3 regions of the Pantoea sp. C1E2 genome follow, and region 3 is predicted to be linked to each of the others. Evidence: predicted binding sites of a transcription regulator. Region 3 holds the regulator's gene; each other region holds the start of a gene.

Region 1 (4,277 bases), 3.5 Mb from region 3:
CGACATGATGGGCACCATGAAGGACGATCAGCTCGCCAAGATCGCCGATGCCTGGTCCTCAAGCCAGCGTATGCCCGCGCTGATGCCAATGGTGATGCAGCAAGAGAAGCTGAAGAGCACCTACATCGTTCAGCTGTGGGACACCAATAATCAGCTGCGCGCCAGCTCCTGGCCCGCCTTACAGGCGCCACTGCAGGCGAAAAAAGGTTGGTCCGATCTTAAAGTCGGTGACTGTGGGGACGATTGTGACTGGCGCGTCTACACCCGGCCCGGTGAGTTGGGCAGTGAAATCGGCAATATTCAGGTACTGCACAACATCGGCTACATGAAGAGTTTGATGGTGAAGCGGGTGCTGTCCGCCATCATTCCCTTAATGCTGATGATGCCGCTCTCACTGCTGGTGATCTGGTTGGTGGTACGCGCCATCACGCGAGATTTACGCGTTGCCTCGCGCCAGATTGCGGCTCAGGAGACCATGCATCCGCACGCGGTGTCACCAAATGGCCTGCCGGATGAAGTGCTGCCGCTGGTCGATGCTTATAACTCACTGCTGGATAAACTCCGCGCGGCCTGGTCATCGCAGCGACAGTTCCTTGAAGATGCGGCGCACGAGTTACGCACGCCGGTCACAGCCGTCACCTTACAGCTTGAAAATCTGCGCCAGCATATTCAGCCAGGTGAAGCCAGCCGCCAGTTCGATCAACTGGAAGCGGGCGTCACGCGTACGCGCCATTTGGTGACGCAGTTGCTGAATATCTCGCGCCAGGAAGATCAGTCGGTGGTGGCAACGGTGGAAACTATCCAGCTCGATGATTTGCTAAAAGAGAGCATCGAGCAGTTGATGGTGGTCGCGGATAAGCGCGGCATTGATATCGGTTTTAACGGCACCACGCACTACCGCCTGCACGCCAGCCGTTCCGATTTGCGGAGCCTGTTCGATAACCTGATCGGCAACGCAATGCTGCACACGCCGGAAGGCAGCCTGGTGGATGTGCTATTGCATCGCGTGGGCAATCACACCGTGGTGGATATTGTCGATAACGGGCCAGGCATGCCGGAGTCCTTTATTGAACGCGCGTTTGACCGCTTCACCCGCTCGCCAGATGTTCAGGCGCAAGGCAGCGGTTTGGGTCTGTCAATTGTGCGCAGCGTAGCGCAAAAGCATCAGATGCAGGTCGCGCTGTCGAACTGCCATAACGCCCAGGGGCAAATTTCCGGCCTGCAGGTGCGTGTTACCTTGCCATGACCAACGTGCCGCTACCGCCTTGAATATCAAGTGCGGTAGCGGCACAACGTATTGCGTCTTTTGCTCTTCAAAATCGCCATACCCAATAAACCACACATTTTCCACCGTCAAATCCCAAAGGCGCACGATGAATCGTGCCGCTACCTTCTTTTTCTGCATCTGCCATCTTTGCGGTTGTTCGCGACAACGTAAACGGTTGCGGGGTTCCGTTCGCCACACGGCATTTATGTGATCACAGTCACATTTTTAGTGAATCAAAATGCAACACTTTTTGACAAACGTGATCAAAATCTATTTCCTATCGCTCTGTTACAGGCACATTACGCACACTTGAAAATTCGGCGATTTAGACCGGTTAAAAAACAACTCACGGCCCATCCCCTGGGATCGCTTTCACTCGATCGCGACGCATCTGCGGCGATCACTAGCATGTGGTTAATAAAATAATGAAATTTAAAGCATTGATAGCAGGGGCCTTACTGGCCAGCAGCTGGACCGGCGCGGCACAAGCGGCAGACAGCGATCCGCAGTATCTTTCCGACTGGTGGCACCAGAGCGTTAACGTGGTGGGCAGCTATCACACCCGTTTCGGTCCACAGTTCAACAATGACGTGTATCTCGAATACGAAGCCTTTGCCAAAAAAGACTGGTTCGATTTCTACGGCTATGCGGATTTGACCAACTTCTTTGGCGCGGGTAACAGCAACGCCAACGGTATTTTCGACCACGGTTCGCCGCTGTTCATGGAAATTGAGCCGCGTTTCTCGATTGATAAACTGACCGGCACCAGCCTGGCATTTGGTCCGTTTAAAGAGTGGTACTTCGCGAACAACTACATCTATGACATGGGTCGTAACGCTTCTCAGCGTCAGAACACCTGGTACATGGGTCTGGGTACCGACATTGATACCCACAGCGATATCGGCCTGTCACTGAACGTGTATGCCAAATACCAGTGGCAGAACTACGGTGCAGCAAACGAAAACAGCTGGGATGGCTATCGCTTCAAGGTGAAATACTTTGTGCCGATTACCGATCTGTGGGGCGGCAAGCTGAGCTATATCGGCTTCACCAACTTCGACTGGGGTTCTGATCTGCGCGACGAGACCGGTCCATCACGCACCAGCAACTCTATCGCGTCCAGCCACATTCTGTCGCTGAACTACGATCACTGGCACGTTTCTACCGTGGCACGTTATTTCCACAATGGCGGTCAGTGGGCGGATGGGCAGGAGCTGAACTTCGGCAATGGTCCGTTTGAAGTGAAATCAACGGGCTGGGGTTACTACCTGGTCGTGGGTTACAACTTCTAATTCGTATAAATACCAGGTCGCCATCAATGGCGACCCTACCTTGTAGGGTACGCATTTATGCGTACCTGGTCACAAACTGCTCCGGTTTAAATCTGCGGCTTGTACGCATTTACCATCCACGGCACGCCGAACTTATCGGTAAACATGCCGAAACCGTGCGCCCAGAACGTCGGTTCCCACTTTTTCGTCACCTCTCCGCCTGCGGATAACGCATCAAACCAACGCTTGCCCTGCGCCTCATCCGGCGTCGATAAACTCACGGAAAAACCGGCATAACTTGCCTGCTGTGCACCATCGCTCATCATCAATTCACCCTGCCCGATGCGCAGATGGGCATGCATGATCTGTTCAGGCGAGAAGGTCACGCCAGAGGGGCAGCCTTCATCTTCGACGGTAGTTTCATCAGGCATATCGCCAAAGGTCATTTTAAACAGTAGTTCGCCGTCGGTGGCCGCGAGATAGAAGGCGATCGCCTCTTCACAGCGACCGTTGTAAAAAACATAGGGAGTAATTTGCATGGTCAGTTCTCCACAATTGGAACGTCCAGTGCAAGTGTAGTGCGCAATAATTAATCAGCTGCGAGCCAGGCCGCACTCTTACCTTTGTTGACAATAGCGGCGGAACAGTTGGGCCATGTAAGCACTCATTGGCGTCAGCGCGGTGTCTTTTCGCTGGATCAAATAGAAGGTGGCTTTGGGTAGCGGATCGTCAAGATCGAGGGCAATCAATTGCCCACCGTGCGTCGGATCCTCGATCACGTCACGCGAGATGATGCTGACAAAATCACTCTTTGCCACCAGGCTGGTGCAGGCCATAAAGGTTTCGCAGGTCACGACGATCTTCGGTGCCATGCCGCGTTCTCCAAACAGATCGTGCAGCAACCGATAATAACTGCCCTGCGGTGTCGGCATCGTCCAGTCGCAATGCTGCAACTCATTCAGTGAGCGGGCATGCGCCATCGGATGGCCTTTACGCATCACGACCTGATAGTCACGCTCCATTAGCCGCTCAAAAATCAGCTCCTGATCCAGATGATGTTGATCGTAAGTATTAATGGTGAAATCCAGCGCGCCCTGCCGCAGTTCATGCACCATCGACACCAACTGCCCCTCAACAATACGCACCTTCACCAGCGGATATTCTCGATGAAACTGAGTGATCACCTGCGGCATGATGGTGCGCGCAATACTGCCGCCCACGCCGATATTGACCCGGCCACCCGCCAGGCCTAAGCGCTGCTGAATATCTTCCTGCGCCACGCGTAACTCTTCCAGCACCAGACTGGCATGACGGAAAAAGTTATCACCAATGTCAGTGAGCGTGACGCCCTGCTGACGACGTTCGAACAAACGCGCGCCGAGCGCCAGCTCCAGTTCCTGAATCGCTTTGGTCAGTGCAGGTTGTGAAAGTCCCGATAAGCGGCTGGCAGCGCGAATGCTGCCCTGACGCGCCACATCGACAAAGGCGCGCAGTTGATGAAGTTTGAGGTTGGCAGCCATGATTTTTGTGATAACCGTTGTTTATCAGTGACAAGATATTCGCATCTTATGCGCACCAATACCATTGTGTAGATTCGGGATAATGCATAAAAAACCAACACAAAGGATATGCCGATGAAAACCCTCTCCGACCTCGTCAACGCGCGGATTCCACAGATGCAAAGCTGGCGTCGCGATCTGCACCATTTTGCCGAATCGGGCTGGCTGGAGTTCCGTACT
Region 2 (4,277 bases), 470 kb from region 3:
CCGGTACCCACGATTCGCACGGCGCACCGCTGGGCGACGACGAAATCGCACTGACCCGTAAGCAACTGGGCTGGAACCACGCGCCGTTTGAAATTCCTTCAGACATCTACGCGCAGTGGGATGCCAAAGAAGCCGGTCAGGCGAAAGAATCTGCATGGGATAAGAAGTTTGCTGCTTATGCTGCTGCTCATCCTGAACTGGCTGCTGAGTTTAAGCGTCGTACCAACAACGAGCTGCCAGCTAACTGGGAAACTGAATCGCAGAAGTTCATCGAACAGCTGCAGGCTAACCCAGCTAAAATCGCCAGCCGTAAAGCTTCTCAGAACGCGATTGAAGCGTTTGGTAAGATCCTGCCGGAATACCTGGGTGGTTCTGCTGACCTGGCACCAAGCAACCTGACCATGTGGTCTGGTTCTAAGCCAATCAACGAAGATGCAGCCGGTAACTACATCCATTACGGCGTGCGCGAATTCGGTATGACCGCGATCGCTAACGGTCTGGCGCTGCACGGTGGTTTCCTGCCGTACACCGCAACCTTCCTGATGTTCGTAGAATACGCGCGTAACGCTGCACGTATGGCTGCACTGATGAAGATTCGTCAGATCATGGTCTATACCCATGACTCAATCGGTCTGGGTGAAGATGGTCCAACGCACCAGCCGGTTGAACAGATGGCGAGCCTGCGCGTGACACCAAACATGAGCCTGTGGCGTCCATGTGACCAGGTTGAATCTGCAGTTGCCTGGAAATACGCTATCGAGCGCGTTGATGGCCCATCTGTACTGGTGTTCTCTCGTCAGAACCTGGCGCAGCAGGATCGTACCGCTGAGCAGCTGGCTAACGTGGCACGCGGTGGTTATGTGCTGAAAGACAGCGAAGGCACCCCAGAGCTGATCCTGATCGCCACCGGTTCAGAAGTTGAACTGGCGGTTGCGGCTTATGACAAGCTGACCAGCGAAGGCCGTAAAGTACGCGTTGTTTCTATGCCTTCTACTGATGCCTTCGACAAGCAAGACGCGGCTTACCGTGAATCTGTGCTGCCGAAAGCGGTTGCAGCACGTGTGGCTATCGAAGCGGGTATCGCGGACTACTGGTTCAAGTACACCGGTCTGAACGGCGCTATCGTGGGCATGACCACTTTCGGTGAGTCTGCACCGGCAGAGCTGCTGTTCAAAGAGTTCGGCTTCACCGTTGAGAACGTGGTGAACACCGCGAAATCTATTCTGTAATCAGCGGTCGCCATGAATGGCGACCCTACAGATTCCGATATCGCTACACGGAGGGTGCGCAATTATGCGCACCTTTTTCATTTTACGCTCCGCCTCCCGCCTGAAACGCTTCAATTATTCCTGCAGTAATAATTTTTACATGCGAAATATGTGACGTAGATCCAATAATCAGCAGCGCAATTGATCGCAATCATTCCTGTTATTCCGTGCATGCTTTATTCTAGCTGAACCGTTTCAGTTGCAATTGAGTGGCATCATTTTGCAACGTTGAGCGGGCAATAATTCCCTGTACAAAACGCAGCGAAACGCTCAAGGTATTTGGCACGTTTTTTCGGGTGTTGTGGCAGGAAGTGAGATGACCGTTCGTATAGCAATTAATGGTTTTGGTCGTATTGGACGCAACGTAATGCGTGCTTTGTATGAAACCGGCCGCCGCGCTGAAATCACCGTAGTGGCGATTAACGAACTGGCTGAAGCAGCGGGTATGGCGCATTTGCTGAAGTACGATACCAGCCACGGCCGCTTTGCCTGGGATGTGCGTCAGGAACGCGACCAGCTATTTGTTGGCGACGATACCATCCGCATTCTGCATCTGGCCGACATTGATGCACTGCCATGGCAGGAGTTGAACGTCGATATCGTACTGGATTGCACCGGTGTTTACGGAAGTCGCGCAGATGGCGAAGCGCATCTGCAAGCGGGCGCGAAGAAGGTGTTGTTCTCGCATCCGGGCGGTAACGATTTAGATGCCACCGTGGTGTTCGGCGTAAACGAACAGGCTCTTAAACAAACTGACCGCATTGTCTCCAACGCATCTTGCACCACCAACTGCATTATTCCGGTGATCAAGTTGCTGGATGACGCCTTCGGCATTGAATCAGGCACCGTGACCACGATTCACTCGGCGATGCACGACCAGCAGGTGATTGACGCTTATCACAGCGACCTGCGTCGTACCCGTGCCGCCAGCCAATCGATCATTCCGGTGGATACGCGTCTTGCTGCTGGCATTACCCGTATTTTTCCGAAATTTAACGATCGCTTTGAAGCTATCGCTGTCCGTGTGCCCACCATCAACGTGACAGCCATTGATTTAAGCGTCTCAGTACGTGACGCAGTGAAGGCGTGTGAGGTCAATGCGTTGCTGCAAAACGCGTCAGAAGGGGCGTTTCGTGGTATAGTTGACTATACGGAATTACCGTTAGTCTCAGTAGATTTTAACCATGATCCGCACAGTGCCATAGTCGATGGCACGCAAACGCGGGTCAGTGGTCATCACCTGATCAAGACCTTGGTTTGGTGTGACAACGAATGGGGCTTTGCTAACCGCATGATCGACACCACGTTAGCAATGGCCGCAAGCGGTTTCAGGTAAGACGCGGACTGCGTCTGGCAAAACTTATGAGAATCAACGAGAGGGTTCACCATGTCTGTAATTAAGATGACCGATCTGGATCTTGCTGGTAAACGCGTTCTGATCCGTGCCGATCTCAACGTGCCAGTGAAAGAAGGGAAAGTGACGTCAGATGCACGTATCCGTGCTTCTCTGCCTACCATCGAAGCGGCGTTGAAACAGGGCGCGAAAGTGATGGTTACCTCTCACCTGGGTCGTCCGACCGAAGGTGAATACAACGAAGAGTTCTCGCTCCTGCCTGTTGTTAACTACCTGAAAGAAAAACTGAACGGCACCACCGTGACCCTGGCGAAAGACTACCTCGACGGCGTTGAAGTCGGCGCAGGCGAGCTGGTGGTTCTGGAAAACGTGCGCTTTAACAAAGGCGAGAAGAAAGACGAAGAGACCCTGTCGAAGAAATATGCCGCTCTGTGCGACGTATTCGTGATGGATGCTTTCGGTACTGCGCACCGCGCGCAGGCTTCTACCCACGGTGTGGGCAAGTTCGCACCAATCGCTTGTGCTGGCCCGCTGCTGTCTGCTGAGCTGGAAGCGCTGGGTAAAGTGATGAGCAACCCAGAACGTCCGCTGGTAGCAGTGGTGGGTGGTTCTAAAGTATCGACCAAGTTCGATGTGCTGCAATCTCTGGTGAAAATCGCTGACACCGTAATCGTCGGTGGCGGTATCGCTAACACCTTCGTGGCTATTGATAACAACGTCGGTAAATCACTGTACGAGCCAGACTTCGTTGAAGCAGCGAAAAAGCTGCGTGATGAGCACGGCATTCCGGTTCCAACCGACTCACGCGTAGGAACGGAATTCTCTGAAACTGCCCCGGCAACCGTGAAAAAGGTTTCCGAAGTCGCAGATAACGAAGAGATTATGGACTTCGGTGACGAAACCGCACAGGCGATGGCTGCGATTCTGAAAGGCGCAAAAACCATCCTGTGGAACGGTCCAGTCGGCGTGTTCGAATTCCCGAACTTCCGCAAAGGCACCGAAATCGTGGCTAACGCGATTGCAGACAGCGACGCGTTCTCTGTAGCGGGCGGCGGCGATACCCTGGCAGCGATTGACCTGTTCGGTATCGAAGACAAGATCTCCTACATCTCTACCGGCGGTGGCGCATTCCTCGAATTCGTGGAAGGCAAAAAACTGCCCGCTGTAGCGATGCTGGAAGAGCGCGCTAAGCAGTAATTTTTGGGGGCGGCGCTTCGGCGTCGTCTGAAGGCTGCCCATCCTGGGCAAAAATCGACGTCCCTTTGTGGGATGAACGGTAACGAAACAGGACACAACCATGTCTAAAATTTTTGATTTCGTAAAACCCGGCGTTGTCACTGGTGATGACGTTCAGAAAGTTTTCCAAGTAGCGAAAGAAAACAAATTCGCTCTGCCTGCAGTTAACTGCGTCGGCACGGACTCCATCAACGCGGTACTGGAAGCTGCGGCCAAAGTTAAAGCGCCGGTCATCGTTCAGTTCTCCAATGGTGGTGCTGCCTTCATCGCCGGTAAAGGTTTCAAAACCGACAAGCCACAGGGCGCAGCAATCTTCGGTGCAATCGCCGGTGCATACCATGTGCATCTGATGGCTGAACAGTACGGCGTGCCAGTTATCCTGCACACCGACCACTGCGCCAAGAAACTGCTGCCGTGGA
Region 3 (4,277 bases):
GCGCAATTTCACAGGATTGCAGATAACGCTCCGCCAGTTTGGGCGTCAGCATGGTGTGCTCACGCGCCAGAATCGTCATTGCGTTGAGATGCTCAACGATAAACTGACTGTGCGTCACCCACATGCGCATATCTTTCAGGTACTGCGCATTAAAGCCCGGCTCGCTGGATGCCTGATTCAGGGAGTTAAACAGCGCATTGTGCGCCTGATTAACCTTCATGCGTTGATACGCCAGCTTTTCGGGGGATTGCTCCGGCCCCAGCAGCATTCTTAGCGCTTCCTGATAGGCATCCAGTGCATCATGTGCGTTGCTGCGCAGCAAGCCACTCTGCCACTGCGGCCATAGCCAAATCATGCCGGCAAAGGCGATCAGGCAGCCCATCAGTGTGTCCATCATGCGCGGTAACAGGAACTGCGCGCCGTTCAGCGACAGCAGCTGCAGCGAATACACTGCCGTCACGGTAAAGCCAATCATCGACCAGCCGTAATACTTGCGCGTCACCAGATAGCTGGCGAGGGTGATGGCCAGCATAAACAGCAAGGTGATCGATTCGGGCACCGCCAGCTGCAGCGAACCGGCCGCGATCAGCAATCCGGCAAAGGTGCCCAACGCACGGTGCTGAATGCGTACCCGTGTGGCGCTGTAGCCATTCTGGCTGACGAACATAATGGTCATCAGAATCCAGTAGGGCTTGGGAATATTGAAGAACAGCGCCAGCGCACTGCCAAACATCAGCATCACCGAGATACGCGCGGCGGTGCGCAATGCGGCGGATTTCAGCGACAGATAGCTGCGCAGCGCCGGAAACAGCGGCAAACGGCGCTGGCGATCGGCCATCAGGTCACGGGTGTACAACGGCTTCTGGGTGCGCAGCACGCGAGCGATACGGCTGAAGTGGTAATAGCAGAAGTTACCCACCGGATTATCGGGGTTTTGACGCGCAATCTTCTCCAGCGCACCGAGCTGCTTCTCCATGTGAAAACGATCGGGCAACTGATGATAGAGAATGGCATCGGCCAGCAGACGCAGGCGCGCAGAGATAGTTTTCGCATTCCAGCGGATCACCGCTTCGGCGTGACTCTGTTCCACCAGCTTCTGCACCTCTTCCGGCTGGTGCAGGCTCACCGAGATGTGTTCCTGCAAATCCAGCGCCACCTGGAACGCGCGCGTCAGGCGTTTGTGGCTGTTATCACGACTGGCCGACAGCATATGCATTTGCTGATAACAGGTGGTGATCAGATCAACGGCTTTTTGCTGGCGTGCCAGCAGCGGTGGTAATGCCTTTTCCGGATCGGTGAGCTGCGTCAGCAGGGTATATTTGGCATCGCAGTAATCCGCCAATTCCCGATACAGCAGGCTAAGGGTTTCACGCATCGGCTGCTCTTTCCACAGCCAGAACCAGAACCAGTTAAACAGGCCGTACCATAGCGTGCCACCGATATACAGTAGCGGCGGCACCCACATGGGCATGCGTCCAACCAGGCTGAGGCTAAAGATGGCGGCAATCAGTGTGGCGGGCAGCAAGCGACCGTGCAGTGGGCTGATTTCGCCGGTCACGCCTATCAGCAGCGGCAGCACGAATAGGATCAGCGGTAAAGGAATCGCGTCACTGGTGAGAAATTGGATCAAAAAGCTGGCGGTGGCAAACAGGGAGCCGCCGACAATCAGGCGTTTGAAGAAGCGTTTATGCGGGGTATCGAGACCCGCCATGTTGCAGCAGGCAGGCACTAAGGAGAACAGCAGGCCTTTTTGCAGATCGCCAAACAGCCAGCCAAGAGCCACAGGCAGGCACAGCACCAGCGTTTGCCGCAGTGCGTAGTTGACCTCAGGATGATAGATGATTCGGCGCCACATCAGCTCATCGCAAACAAAAACGGCGCGATGTTGCCATCACGCCGTGGGTGATAAGAAATTAGCGGGTGCCGTAGACGACGATGGTTTTACCGTGTGCGGAGATCAGGTTCTGATCTTCCAGCATTTTCAGGATACGACCCACGGTTTCGCGTGAGCAACCCACGATTTGACCAATCTCCTGACGGGTGATTTTGATTTGCATCCCGTCCGGGTGAGTCATCGCATCTGGTTGTTTAGCCAGATTAAGCAGCGTTTGCGCGATACGGCCCGTCACATCGAGGAAGGCAAGGTTGCCCACTTTTTCGGAGGTGACTTGCAGACGACGCGCCATTTGCGACGAGAGTCGCATTAAAATATCCGGGTTTACCTGAATCAGCTGACGGAATTTTTTGTAGGAAATTTCAGCCACTTCGCAGGCACTTTTCGCACGTACCCAGGCACTACGTTCCTGACCTTCTTCAAACAGGCCGAGTTCGCCGATGAAATCTCCCTGATTGAGGTAGGAGAGGATCATCTCTTTGCCTTCTTCATCTTTGATCAGTACCGCGACGGAACCTTTCACGATGTAGTACAGCGTTTCCGCTTTCTCACCCTGATGGATGAGTGTGCTTTTGGACGGATATTTGTGAATATGGCAATGGGACAGGAACCATTCGAGTGTAGGGTCTGTTTGCGGTTTGCCGAGAACCATTCGCTATTATCCTCTGTTGTAATCGTGCCCAAAATACAGGGGGCAGTTTTCCCTGTCAGGCGGTGTAATCGTAGAGCGCTTCCAGTAAAGGAAAATTATTTCCGGGTGATTCTTAAGCTACGCTTTTGATTCTTCCCGCCTTCGTCTGTTATGACGAAAATATTTTCAGCACTGTTTGTAGCACAGCTTTTGCAAGCTGTCTTCTGTTGTCTCGCTTCAGCAAAGGGCAGATGTGTCTGGATTGCTGTTTATCAAGTGAAAGCGTACTCTGGCGGCAAAACCGCCACTTCAGGAGAAAGAATAATGCAGGCACGAGTGAAATGGGTGGAAGGGCTGACCTTTCTCGGAGAATCCTCATCAGGCCATCAGGTATTAATGGACGGTAACTCGGGCGACAAAGCGCCGAGCCCGATGGAGATGGTTTTGATGGCAGCTGGCGGCTGTAGCGCGATTGACGTGGTGTCGATCCTGCAAAAGGGTCGAAATGACGTGGCTGACTGCGAGGTGAAACTCACCTCCGAGCGCCGTGAAGAAGCGCCACGTATTTTCACGCAAATCAACCTGCATTTTATCGTTAGCGGCAAGGCGCTAAGCGATAAAGCGGTCGCGCGGGCTGTCGATCTGTCGGCGGAGAAGTATTGCTCGGTGGCGATCATGCTCGGCAATAGTGTGAAAATGACGCACAGTTACGAAGTGATTGAGCGATAGCATCAGCGGGCGGCCAAACGGCCGCCGCTACAGAATTTCTGGATTATTCAATCCGTTTACCTTCAATCAGCCGCTGCACCAGTGGCGTCATGATTAACTCCATCGCCAGACCCATTTTACCGCCCGGCACCACCAACGTGTTCATATGTGAAATGAACGAGCCCTGGATCATCGCCAGCAGATAAGGGTAAGCAATGCCTTCCAGTCCACGGAAGTGAATCACCACAAAACTTTCATCGAGCGAAGGGATTTCACGTGCGGCAAACGGGTTGGAGGTGTCAACGGTCGGCACGCGCTGGAAGTTGATATGGGTGCGTGAGAACTGCGGCGTGATGAAGTTGATGTAATCCTCCATCGAACGCACCACCGAATCCATCACCGCTTCGCGCGAATGGCCTCGCTCGCCGGTGTCGCGCACCAGCTTTTGAATCCACTCCAGGTTGACGATCGGCACCACACCGACCAACAGATCGACATGCTCCGCCACGTTCTGCTGCTGCGTGACGACGCCGCCATGCAGTCCTTCATAGAACAACACATCGGTGTTTTCCGGCAACGGCTGCCAGGGCGTGAAGGTGCCGGGCACCTGATTCCAGGGCACAGCTTCATCATAGGTGTGCAGATATTTGCGCGATTCACCTAACCCGGTTTGTCCGTAATGCTTGAAGGTGTGTTCTAACAGACCGAAGTCGTTGGCTTCCGGGCCGAAATAGCTGATATGGCGGCCCAGATCGCGCGCTTTACGGATCGCCATGTCCATTTCGGGACGGGTATAGCGATGGAAGCTGTCACCTTCCAGCTCCGCAGCGTGCAAATCCAGCTGCTGAAATATTTTACGGAAGGCAACGCTGGTGGTGGTAGTACCGGCACCGCTTGAACCGGTCACGGCAATGATTGGATGCCTGGCTGACATAACAGAACTCCCTGTGAGGTCGGGCGATGAGCATTGTTACCACGAATTATCGTGCGGTGCATTAACCGCGAAATTCGCCTTTCGGCATAATGTTGACGGATTCATGCAGT

Evidence for each region. Region 3 encodes CRP, which controls carbon source genes, mostly activating them, when cyclic AMP is high. Its sites were predicted from a motif close to ATGTGANNNNNNTCACAT; they were not measured.
Region 1: ACXI0A_RS03395 (nucleoside-specific channel-forming protein Tsx) is a predicted target of CRP. The motif match lies at 1,473-1,490, and genes of this name have one in related genera.
Region 2: epd (erythrose-4-phosphate dehydrogenase) is a predicted target of CRP. The motif match lies at 1,378-1,395, and genes of this name have one in related genera.

The regions. Positions count from the first base shown of each region.
Region 1 covers NZ_JBSZHT010000002.1:695,128-699,404, reverse strand. Annotated here, with positions in the region: gene ACXI0A_RS03400 (sensor histidine kinase) at 1-1,246, shown strand, start outside; gene ACXI0A_RS03395 (nucleoside-specific channel-forming protein Tsx) at 1,693-2,559, shown strand; gene yjdN (VOC family metalloprotein YjdN) at 2,646-3,077, opposite strand; gene ACXI0A_RS03385 (LysR family transcriptional regulator) at 3,156-4,058, opposite strand; gene ACXI0A_RS03380 (amidohydrolase) at 4,173-4,277, shown strand, end outside.
Region 2 covers NZ_JBSZHT010000002.1:3,709,631-3,713,907, reverse strand. Annotated here, with positions in the region: gene tkt (transketolase) at 1-1,229, shown strand, start outside; gene epd (erythrose-4-phosphate dehydrogenase) at 1,585-2,604, shown strand; gene pgk (phosphoglycerate kinase) at 2,656-3,819, shown strand; gene fbaA (class II fructose-bisphosphate aldolase) at 3,920-4,277, shown strand, end outside.
Region 3 covers NZ_JBSZHT010000002.1:4,178,555-4,182,831, reverse strand. Annotated here, with positions in the region: gene ACXI0A_RS19965 (YccS/YhfK family putative transporter) at 1-1,855, opposite strand, end outside; gene crp (cAMP-activated global transcriptional regulator CRP) at 1,914-2,546, opposite strand; gene ACXI0A_RS19955 (OsmC family protein) at 2,850-3,254, shown strand; gene ACXI0A_RS19950 (phosphoribulokinase) at 3,298-4,167, opposite strand; gene ACXI0A_RS19945 (YheU family protein) at 4,229-4,277, opposite strand, start outside.